Regions from separate parts of the Clostridium cochlearium genome, predicted to be linked through region 2. Evidence: riboswitches for the same ligand, from Rfam matches in the RefSeq annotation. Region 2 holds a riboswitch; the other holds the start of a gene.
The links. Region 2 has a riboswitch for cobalamin ahead of cobT (nicotinate-nucleotide--dimethylbenzimidazole phosphoribosyltransferase). Riboswitches for the same ligand answer to the same signal wherever they lie in the genome.

Region 1 (5,485 bases), 1.1 Mb from region 2:
AGGTAAAATAGAAAAGAAAACTTCAAAAGATGAAATACTATCTAAAGTAACTTTTGGGGTAGAATGTGGCTGTAATGCTGTCTGTGAAAGGAGAAATTAATATGTTAGGATCAGTAGAAGAGAGAATATTAAATGTCATAGATAATGTTAAAGATATATTTTCTGGAGCACATAATATAAGAAAAGATGGAGAAAAATTAGAAAGAAGTATTTCTAACAATATACATATAAAAAATAAGGAAGATAAAAGCGGAATAGATGTTATTGTAAAACCTGGCACTAAAGGAGAAAGTGTACATATACCAGTTATTTTAACTCAAGAAGGCCTTAGTGATAAGGTATATAATACTTTTGAAATAGGTGAAAATTCAGAAGTTGAGGTAGTTGCAGGATGTGGAATACATAATCCAGGACATTCAAAAACGCAGCATGATGGAGTTCATGAATTTTTTGTAAGAAAAGGTGCAAAATTAAAGTATAGTGAAAAACATTACGCAGAAGGAGAGGGAAAGGGAAAAAAAGTTTTCAATTCAAAAACCATTCTTCATGTAGAAGAAGGTGGAAAGGTTGAAATGGAAATAATACAAATTAAGGGAGTAGATGATACGGAAAGAGAAACAGAAATCTATTTACAAAAGGAAGCTAGTTTAGTTATTACAGAAAGAATGATGACAGAAGGAAAGCAGAAGGCAAAATCTGATATACAAATAGAATTAAAAGGAGAAGATTCAACAGCACAGGTAATTTCACGTTCTGTAGCAAAAGATGATTCAAATCAAAAATTTAATTTTAATGTTGTAGGTAAAAATAAATGTAGAGCCCATGTACAATGTGACTCTATTATAATGGGAAATTCTAAAGTTGAATCAATTCCTGCTATAGCGGCAAAGCACAATGAAGCAGAGCTTATACATGAAGCAGCTATTGGGAAAATTGCAAATGATCAACTTATAAAATTAATGTCCTTAGGACTTACTGAAAAAGAAGCTGAAGATACTATATTAAAAGGCTTTTTAAAATAGTTATAAAAGGAGTCTACTATGAAAAATAATCAATCAATTTTAAATGTGTTATTCATATTAGTTACTGTAATAACGATTATAAGTAGAAGCTTTGAAGTGGGTTCTATTTATAGAATAATACTATTAGCTATTAGTATTATAATTTCCATACCATATTTTTATATATTAGTAAAAAATAAAATGTATAAAAATAATTTATTAAATTTATTTGTAGCCATATTGGTATTTTTTCAAATAATAAATATAATATATTATACTTATGTTTTAAAAATACAATAAAAAAATAAGCTGTAGAATAATAAATAATAGAAAGGCGGTTTCTATTTAAAACTATTTTTATTGCATACAGCTTATTTTTCAAAATTGACTCTTATTCTTACGATATTAAAAGACTATAGTGCTTGGAATATTACTCATCATTTAACAGTAAGAAAAGAGTTGAGATTTGCAATATTAAATTATTAAAAAAAGCAACCCATGGAAAAGGTTGCTTTTTATCACAATAAGATAATTATTTTGAAATTAATAATCTTATAGCACACAAAACTACCACAACTTTCCCACCGAAAGAGGTTTTTAATAATTTAGGCAGGTCTCCTGGCTTAAGAATCATTCTAACCTTTACCTTCCTTCTTTTTAGAAGTGGTTATTAAAGGCTCGTCATCTATTACAGTAGCGGGGGCTGCTGTGGAATTTAACCACATTCCCTTTTCACCCATTATATACAACAAAATGAGCACCTAAATTTCATTTGTTATTAACTTATGAATAAAGTATATCATCTCAAAATTAATATGTCAACAGTAAAATAACAAAATAATAAAAAATAGCTTAAATAATAAAAATATGATAATTATATATATTATAAATAAACATATTAATATTTTATTTATAATTATTAACAATACCAGGTGTAATTTTTATAAAAATATGTTATAATGTATATGAAATTAATAAATTGATAAAATAAATGGTAAATATTAATAAACTATTAAAAATTAAATATTTGTTTATAAAGTTTCTTGTAAAAAAGAATTAAAAGGGAAGGAGGTGAAAATCCTCCACGGTCCGGCCACTGTAATTGGTGAGTTTATTCCATAAGCCATTGAGATATTCTTGAGAAGGCGGAAATAAATGATGAATCATAAGTCAGGAGACCTGCTTTATAGTAGTGTGAATATACAACTTCCGGAGAAAGTTGGGTATTGAAAATTATATTAAGTTTTAAGGATTAGTATAATACCTTATACTCTCATGGAATTTTGTGGGATATAAGGTTTTTTTATTATAAAAATATTAATTTTATAAAGGGGGTTGAGATAAGTCTTATACTGATTAAAAGAATATATGTAAAGACAAATTATTTCAATTAAAGAGGGGATTAAAATATGTATAAAAAAAGACAGTACAAAAATTTTATCTGTGTGTTGGTTGTAGTGTTAATGCTTTTGACTATTGGAGATGTTGGTATATTAGAAATGGGAACAGTATTTGCAAAAACTAATAAAAAAGATGATACGATAGAAGTAAATTCAGAAGAAAATTTAAATGAAAATAATATACTATCTTTAAAAGAAATTAGAGACATAATAAATAAAATACAAAGTGAAAATATAGGAATAAGCTCTATAAGAATAGTGAATAACTTAGAAGGAATTGAACCCGGAGATGAAATACAATTTGAGGTACAAGATGAATTAGGTCAACAAATACCTGTGGATAATTTAGTATTTACAGTAAATAATGAGGAGTTAGGCAAAATGGATGAAAATATTATTAATAAATTTACAAAATTAGGATCAGATACCGTTGTTATAAAAGTAACTTTGAAAGATAGACCTAATATAAAAGATGAGATTAGAATCTAGCCTGTCCAATTTTTAAAAATTTTCATTTATAAATTATAAATACATTGTAAAAACCTTAAGCTTTTATAAAATGTAAAAGCTTAAGGTTTTTTATATCTATTTATAGGAAATAATTATAGAATATACTAATAAAATATATAAAAATCTGATAAAATATGAGTATAGAACAAAAGAGAGGAGAGACATTTATGGATTATATGAAAGTTTATAATGAATGGTTAAATAATGATTATTTTGATAATGCTACAAGAGAAGAATTAAGGAGTATAGAGGATAATCCTAAAGAAATAGAAGATAGATTTTATAAAAATTTAGAGTTTGGAACAGCTGGACTTAGAGGGAAAATTGCAGCAGGCACAAATAGAATGAATAAATATATAATAGCTAAAGTAACTCAAGGCCTTGCAAAGTTTATAATAAAACAAGGTAAAGAGGCAATGGATAGAGGAGTAGCTATAGCATATGATTGTAGACATTATTCAGATGTTTTTGCAAAAACTGCAGCGTTGGTTTTAGCTGCAAATGGTATTAAAGCATATTTATTTGAAGATTTAAGACCAACTCCAGAACTATCTTATACTGTAAGGAAATTAAACACAATATCAGGCATAGTGGTAACTGCTAGTCATAATCCTAAGGATTACAATGGATATAAAGTATATTGGGAGGATGGAGCACAAATACTAGATAAAATAGCAATACCTATAACAGAAGAGATAAACAATATTAAAGATTTTAAAGAAATAAAGTTTATATCTGAAGAAGAAGCTTTAGAAAAAGGACTTTTAAATATCATAGGTAAAGAAATAGATGATGAATATATAGAAAAAGTTAAATCCTTGTCTATAAGGGATGACATAGATAAGAATATTAAAATAGTGTATACGCCATTAAATGGAACAGGAAACATTCCAGTAAGAAGAGTTTTAAAAGAAAGAGGATTTACTAATGTAGTAGTAGTACCAGAACAGGAAAATCCAGATCCAGATTTTACTACGGTAGGATATCCGAACCCAGAGGATATAAAGGCTTTTGAATATGCTAAAAGACTAGGGGAAAAAGAAGGAGCAGATTTATTATTAGCAACAGATCCTGATTGTGATAGATTGGCAGTAATGGCTAGAAATAAAGAAGGGGAATTCACAGCATTAAATGGCAATCAAACAGGAGCTGTTTTAATTAAGTATCTTGTAGAAAGTAAAGTGGAAAAAGGAACTTTACCTGAAAAACCAATGATAATAAAATCAGTAGTTACTGGTGATATGGGAAAGGTTATAGGGGAAAAGTATGGAGTTACAACCTTTGAATCTCTTACAGGATTTAAAAATATCTGTGGTAAAGAAATGGAAATGAATAAAAAAGGATATAATTTTATTTTTGGATATGAAGAAAGTATAGGATATACCGCTGGAGATTTTGTTAAAGATAAGGACGCAGTTATTGCAGCAATGTTTTTATGTGAAGCGGCAGCTTATTATAAAACACAAGGAAAAACTTTAATAGATGTATTAAATGAAATATATAAAGAGTTTGGATATTATAGAGAAAAATTAATATCACTTATATTAGAAGGTGTAGAAGGACAAAAGAGAATAGGAAGAATGATGGATGTATATAGAAAAGAATTTCCTAAAGTTATAGGGGATGTGAAACTTGTAAAATATATAGATATAAATGAAGGAAAAGAAATTAATCTTATAAGCGGTGAAGAAAAGCCAATAGAATTTCCTAAATCCAATGTACTTAAATTTATATTAGAAGATGGATCTTGGTATGCAGTTAGACCATCTGGAACAGAACCTAAAATAAAAATATACTTATATTCTAAAGGAAGTACTTTAAAAGATTCAGAAAACAAATTAAAAATAATGGAAAAAACTATTATGGAAAAACTTAATTCAGTAGAATAATAGAAATTAAGATATTAATCTAATATCTATAAAGTTTTTTCATTTTACAAATTGCAGTTATAGGAGGATACTACATGGATAAAGTGGGATTAATATTAGAAGGTGGGGGAATGAGAGGTCTCTACACTGCAGGAATATTGGATTATTTTATGGAAAAAGACTTCTATACTCCATATGTAATAGGGGTATCTATGGGTGCGTGTAATGCTACATCTTATGTTTCAAAACAAAAAAAGAGAAATAAGGCTGTAACGATAAATTATGTAAATGATCCTAGATATTTGAGTATTAAAAATATGTTTACATGTAAAAGTTTATTAGGAATAGATTTTATTTATAATGAAATACCTAATACATTGGAACCTTTTGATTTTAAAAACTTTTATAATTCTCAACAAAAATTTATTATAGTTGCCACAGACTGTAAAACAGGTAAAGCAGTATACTTTGATAAAGATAAAGATGATGATATACTTACTATAGTAAGAGCTTCAAGTAGTTTACCATTTATCAGTCCAATAGTTAAATATAATGGTATGGAACTTTTGGATGGAGGTATAACAGATTCTATTCCTATAGGAAAATCTATAAAAGATGGCAATACTAAAAATATTATTATATTAACTAGACCTAAAGGATATAGAAAAGAGCCTTTTAAGAAAAAAAGATTATTAAGAAGATTTTA
Region 2 (5,485 bases):
AAACTCTTTTTCATAAAACTGAATTTTTTTGCCTGCAGATCTTGCAGAGGCAAAAAGATAAAGATTGTCAATAGGAAAATTCCTTTCTTCTAATATTTCTAAAAATTTTCGACCTACCATTCCTGTACATCCAACTACAGCAACATTATACTTCATAAACAAATCCCTCCTAAAGTATCTATTATTATATATTATATAACTGATATATGAAAAATTATATACTAAATATGCAAAAATAATTATTCATAATATTCTAAATTAAAGCAAAATAGAGTTTTAATAAAAAACAAAGTTACCTTAGTATAAATAATTTTTTAGTGTAAATAATATTCAGTGAGGTTATTTAATTTTGTTTAGGAGGGATTTTTATGTCAAAAACACCCCTTAAAAAAGTTATAAAGGCTAAACTGAAAGCTAACAAGGAATTAACACCTATGGAGAAACTTAGAGAGAAAATGAAATATGAAATAGCGGAGGAATTGGGGTTAATAGATAAAGTTAAAGAACAAGGATGGAGTTCATTAACTTCCGAGGAAACTGGAAGAATAGGTGGTATAATGACAAAGAGGAAAAGACAGCTGAATATACCTAAAAATGTTGACTTACAGAAGAAAAATATATAATATATGTAAGTATAAAAGTATTAAAGGGGTATATAAAGATGGAGTGCTATAAAGACTTTGCACAAATATATGATGATTTAATTAAAGAGGATATAGACTATTATAGCTGGAGTAATTTTATTATGGATATAGTGAATACCCATAATGTAAAAAAAGATGCATATTTGGATCTAGCTTGTGGTACTGGTAATATTACAAAATTAATATCCAAGCATTTTAAAATTACTTGGGCTGTGGATTTATCTAGTGATATGCTTGCAGAAGCAGAAAGTAAATTAAGATATAGTGGAGTTAAAGGAAATTTTATAAGACAAAATATAAGTAAATTAGAATTAGGTAAAAAATTTAATTTTATAACCTGTTGCCTTGATTCAATAAATTATTTAACAAGTATGGAAGATGTAAAAAGTTGTTTTAATAGAGTATATGACCATTTAGAAGAGGAAGGAATATTTATATTTGATATAAATTCTTATTATAAAATAACGGAAATACTTGGAAATAATATTTATAATTACGATAGTGAAGAAGTATTTTATACTTGGGAAAATTATTTAGAAAAAGATATAGTAGAAATGTATTTAACCTTTTTTATAAAAAAGAGCAATGGATATTATGAAAGATTTGATGAATTACATAGAGAAAGAGCTTATAAAATGGAATGGTTAGAGAATTTGATAAAGGAAATTAACTTTAAGATAATAGGGAGATTTAATGGATATGAATTTAAATCTGTAAATGAAAAAAGTGAAAGAATAGTTTATGTTTTAAAGAAATGATATATGGAGGGAAATAAAATGGCAGATAAATTAGTAAAAGCTACTGCGAAAGATGGCCAAATAAGAATAATAGGAGCTATAACAACAGAATTAGTTAACAAAGGAGTTAGCATACATAAATGTAGTCCTACAGGGGCTGCAGCTTTAGGTAGATTATTGACAGCAGGAAGTCTTATGGGAAGTATGTTAAAATCAGAAAAAGATACTATAACTATAAAAATTGATGGTGGAGGAGAAGCAAAAGGGGTATTGGCAACTGCATATCCTGAAGGAAAGGTAAAAGGATATATAGGAAATCCATTAGTGCATTTACCTTTAAATGAGCAAGGTAAATTAAATGTAGGTGGTGCTATTGGGAAAAATGGTAATATAACTGTTATAAAAGACTTAGGACTTAAAGAACCCTACGTAGGACAAGTTCCTATATATTCTGGAGAAATAGGAGACGATTTAGCATATTATTTTACTGCTTCGGAACAAACACCTTCAGCTGTGGGACTGGGAGTTTTAGTTGATAAAGATTTATCTATTAAGGCCTCTGGAGGATTTATTATACAGATGATGCCAGATGCAGATGAATTGATTGCTGATTTTGTTACTTATAGATTAGAAGAGATTCCATCAATAACTGAGTTTATAGCTAAGGGAATGAGTGTAGAAGATATATTAGAATTTATTTTTGAGGGAATGGATTTAAAAATTTTAGAGAGTGTAGTACCAGAATATACATGTGATTGTTCTAGAGAGAAAATTGATAGAGCACTTATTAGTATAGGATATAAAGATTTAAAGGAAATTTATGATGATGGAAAAACTGAAGAGTTAGTATGTCAATTTTGTAATAAAAAATATTATTATGATCATGAAAAAATAGGGGAACTACTAGAAAAAACAAAGAGATAAATTAGGTATGTTTCCATTAAAACACATTGAAAAAAGCCACATAAAGCCTTATAATGTTAATAAATTGTAAATTAAATACTAGATTTTAGGTGTAATTTTTTAATTACTTAAAAGAGAAAGTGGTGAAAATCCACTACAGCCCCCGCTACTGTAATAGTGGACAATTCCTATTATCCACCAGCTATAACTGGGAAGGAAGGATGAGAAAGAAGCTAAAGTCAGGAGAACTGCCTAGAATATATCACTTCGGAGGGAAGAATTGCTAAGATTAATTCTCCTTGCTTAAAAGCAAGGAGTTTTGATTATAAAAAGCTTCCACTTTAAAGTGGAAGCTTTTAAATTTAAGAAAGGTTGGTAAAACAAGTATGAATCTATTAGAAGAAACTCTAAAAAGTATCAAGCCAGCAGATAAAGAAGCTGTAAAAAAAGCATGGGAGAGAATGGACAGTTTAAGTAAGCCTATAGGAAGCTTAGGTAAATTAGAAGAAATTGCAGTGCAAATATCCGGTATTACAGGAAAAGTAAAAAATGAAATAAATAAAAAAATGACTATAATAATGTGTTCTGATAATGGCATTTGTGAAGAAGGAGTAAGTGCTTGCCCTCAAGAATTAACTGCTCTATTAGCAGAAAATTACGTTAAAGAAATAACAGGTATTGGAGTTCTTTCTAAGCATGTTAATGCAGATATGTGTGTAGTGGATATAGGCGTAAAATCAGATTTAAAAGATACTAGAGTAGTTAACAAAAAAGTAGCTTATGGAACTAAGAATATGGCAAAAGAACCTGCTATGACAAGAGAAGAAGCTATTCAAGCTATAGAGACAGGAATAGAATTAGTAGATAAATTTGTAAAGGAAGGATACGATTTATTTGGTACTGGTGAAGCAGGTATAGGAAATACAGCCACTAGTGCAGCAGTAATAAGTGTATTATCTGGAATAGATTCTGATAAAATAGTTGGAAAAGGATCTGGACTTACAGAAGAAGGTTTTTTAAATAAGAAAAAAGCTATAAAACAAGCCATAGAAATAAATAAACCTGTTAAAGAAGATGTTGTAGATGTAATAGCTAAAGTAGGTGGATTTGATATTGCAGGAATATGTGGATGCTTTTTAGGAGCAGCTAAAAATAGGGTTCCTATAGTTATAGATGGTATAATATCATCAGCAGCAGCATTATGTGCGTATAAAATGAATGAAAATGTAAAGGACTTTTTAATACCATCTCATCTTTCAGCGGAACCAGGCATTGAATATGTTACAAAAGAAATAGGGCTTAGTCCATGTCTTCATATGGAAATGAGATTAGGAGAAGGTACAGGATGTCCCCTACAATTTTTTATGATTGAAGCAGCTCTTTGTGCTATGAATAACATGGCTACTTTAGCAGAGGCTAGTATAGTGGATAGTGAATTTTTAGTAGATATTAGAGAAAAATAATAAATGATTGAAAATTATAAATACATATTGACAAAATAAAAAATAGTGGATATAATTGTGTTGTATTGCTTATATGTTTTTTAAATTTAAAATATATAAGCAATTTGGCTCGATAGCTCAGTCGGTAGAGCAGAGGACTGAAAATCCTCGTGTCCCTGGTTCGATTCCTGGTCGAGCCACCAGTATTGCGGGAGTGGCTCAGTGGTAGAGCGTCACCTTGCCAAGGTGAACGTCGTGGGTTCGAATCCCATCTTCCGCTCCAATATATGGCACTATAGCCAAGTGGTAAGGCAGAGGTCTGCAAAACCTTTATTCCCCAGTTCAAATCTGGGTGGTGCCTCCAAATAAAAAAAGCATCTTAAAACAGAACTGTTTTAAGATGTTTTTTATTTAGTGAATAACTAATAGTGAATAATGAACAATTGAGGATGATTTTCTTCCGTTGCACTACAGAAAATCTTTATTTAGGGAAGCTAAATATCAAGGTTTAATAAAATTAAACGCTTTTCGAAATGACAATGGAGAAAAGCTATCCATAATTATTCATTGTTCATTATTAATTATTCATTACACAAAATGCTTCCCCTATCTATAAGGTTTCCTTTTCTTAAATAAACAGGTTTTACATTATGTTTAAATAAAAAATCTTTTATTTCATTTCCATATTTAAAATAATCTAAATGGCCGAAAAAAGCCATTATATTTTTTCCTATAAGTCCACAACATCCGCCTATAAATCCATAGTCTAATCCAGGTAAAATTATATCTCCAGGAGGAATTAAAAGTACATCTAAATCTACTTTTTTAGCTTCATGAGCAATAACTTTATCAGAAGTAATTATTGCTTTATTGCTAACTACGGCCACAGAACATTTAGTATAACCTTGATTTACATTTATTAATTTTTTGTGTTTTACACTGTTAAGTAAAACAGGATCTGTATATTTTAAATTATGTATAAAAACATTATCTAAGTTTACTGCATTTAAGCCTATATCCATTGGATAATTAGAAGATAATGAGTTTTGAGATAGTTTTATATTAAAACCTAGAGTTTTTAATTTTTCTATAAATTTTTTATTTGCATCTTTATGTAAAACTAAATTTTTTTCATCTAATATGTGTATAAGTATGTCAGGATGACCAGAAATAGCATAGTATAATAAAGAGAATAAAGGGCATTTTATAATATTGTAACCTAAAGAAGTTAAATTAGATTCTTCTTCTATGGATAACCTACTATCTACAAATAAATATTTCATAAATACATCACCTAATAGTAAATTTTATATTAGATTTTTACTAATTTCAATATGAATATACATAAAAATAAAACACATACTATGACAGAGGGGAGTGAAATATATGGCAGTATTTAAAATAATATATGAAGATGATTTTAAAGAAGTTATTGAAGGAATAAATATTTTAAAAGCTTATTTTGAGTTCGAAATAGGTGTATGTGAAAGCATTGATAATAAAATTCATTTTATGAAAATATATATTCCGGATGAAAAATTGACCACAAAGACTAAGAATATATTTTATTTGCATATAGCTGATATAATATACAAAATATATATAGATAAATTTTTAAAAGAGAGATTGGTTGAGTTTTTAGAAGACAGTTATTTTTTCTTAAACTCAAAAGATATAGAGGAAATAGAAGGAAAAATCAGGGATATACTTACAAATAACGAAAAAATCATAGACAGTTCAAATATATATTATATGAACA

Region 1: linked by a shared signal. The riboswitch ahead of CKV72_RS03045 (hypothetical protein) and the one ahead of cobT (nicotinate-nucleotide--dimethylbenzimidazole phosphoribosyltransferase) in region 2 are both predicted to bind cobalamin.

What each region holds. Positions count from the first base shown of each region.
Region 1 covers NZ_LT906477.1:625,568-631,052, forward strand. Annotated here, with positions in the region: gene CKV72_RS03030 (ABC transporter ATP-binding protein) at 1-100, shown strand, start outside; gene CKV72_RS03035 (SufB/SufD family protein) at 102-1,022, shown strand; gene CKV72_RS03040 (hypothetical protein) at 1,041-1,301, shown strand; cobalamin riboswitch at 1,593-1,781, opposite strand; cobalamin riboswitch at 2,021-2,202, shown strand; gene CKV72_RS03045 (hypothetical protein) at 2,411-2,890, shown strand; gene CKV72_RS03050 (phospho-sugar mutase) at 3,079-4,800, shown strand; gene CKV72_RS03055 (patatin-like phospholipase family protein) at 4,875-5,485, shown strand, end outside.
Region 2 covers NZ_LT906477.1:1,925,019-1,930,503, reverse strand. Annotated here, with positions in the region: gene CKV72_RS09490 (aspartate-semialdehyde dehydrogenase) at 1-156, opposite strand, end outside; gene CKV72_RS09485 (alpha/beta-type small acid-soluble spore protein) at 369-623, shown strand; gene CKV72_RS09480 (class I SAM-dependent DNA methyltransferase) at 662-1,402, shown strand; gene hslO (Hsp33 family molecular chaperone HslO) at 1,421-2,305, shown strand; cobalamin riboswitch at 2,376-2,554, shown strand; gene cobT (nicotinate-nucleotide--dimethylbenzimidazole phosphoribosyltransferase) at 2,671-3,747, shown strand; tRNA gene CKV72_RS09465 (tRNA-Phe) at 3,854-3,929, shown strand; tRNA gene CKV72_RS09460 (tRNA-Gly) at 3,935-4,009, shown strand; tRNA gene CKV72_RS09455 (tRNA-Cys) at 4,016-4,090, shown strand; gene CKV72_RS09450 (DUF6873 family GME fold protein) at 4,308-5,009, opposite strand; gene ytxC (putative sporulation protein YtxC) at 5,113-5,485, shown strand, end outside.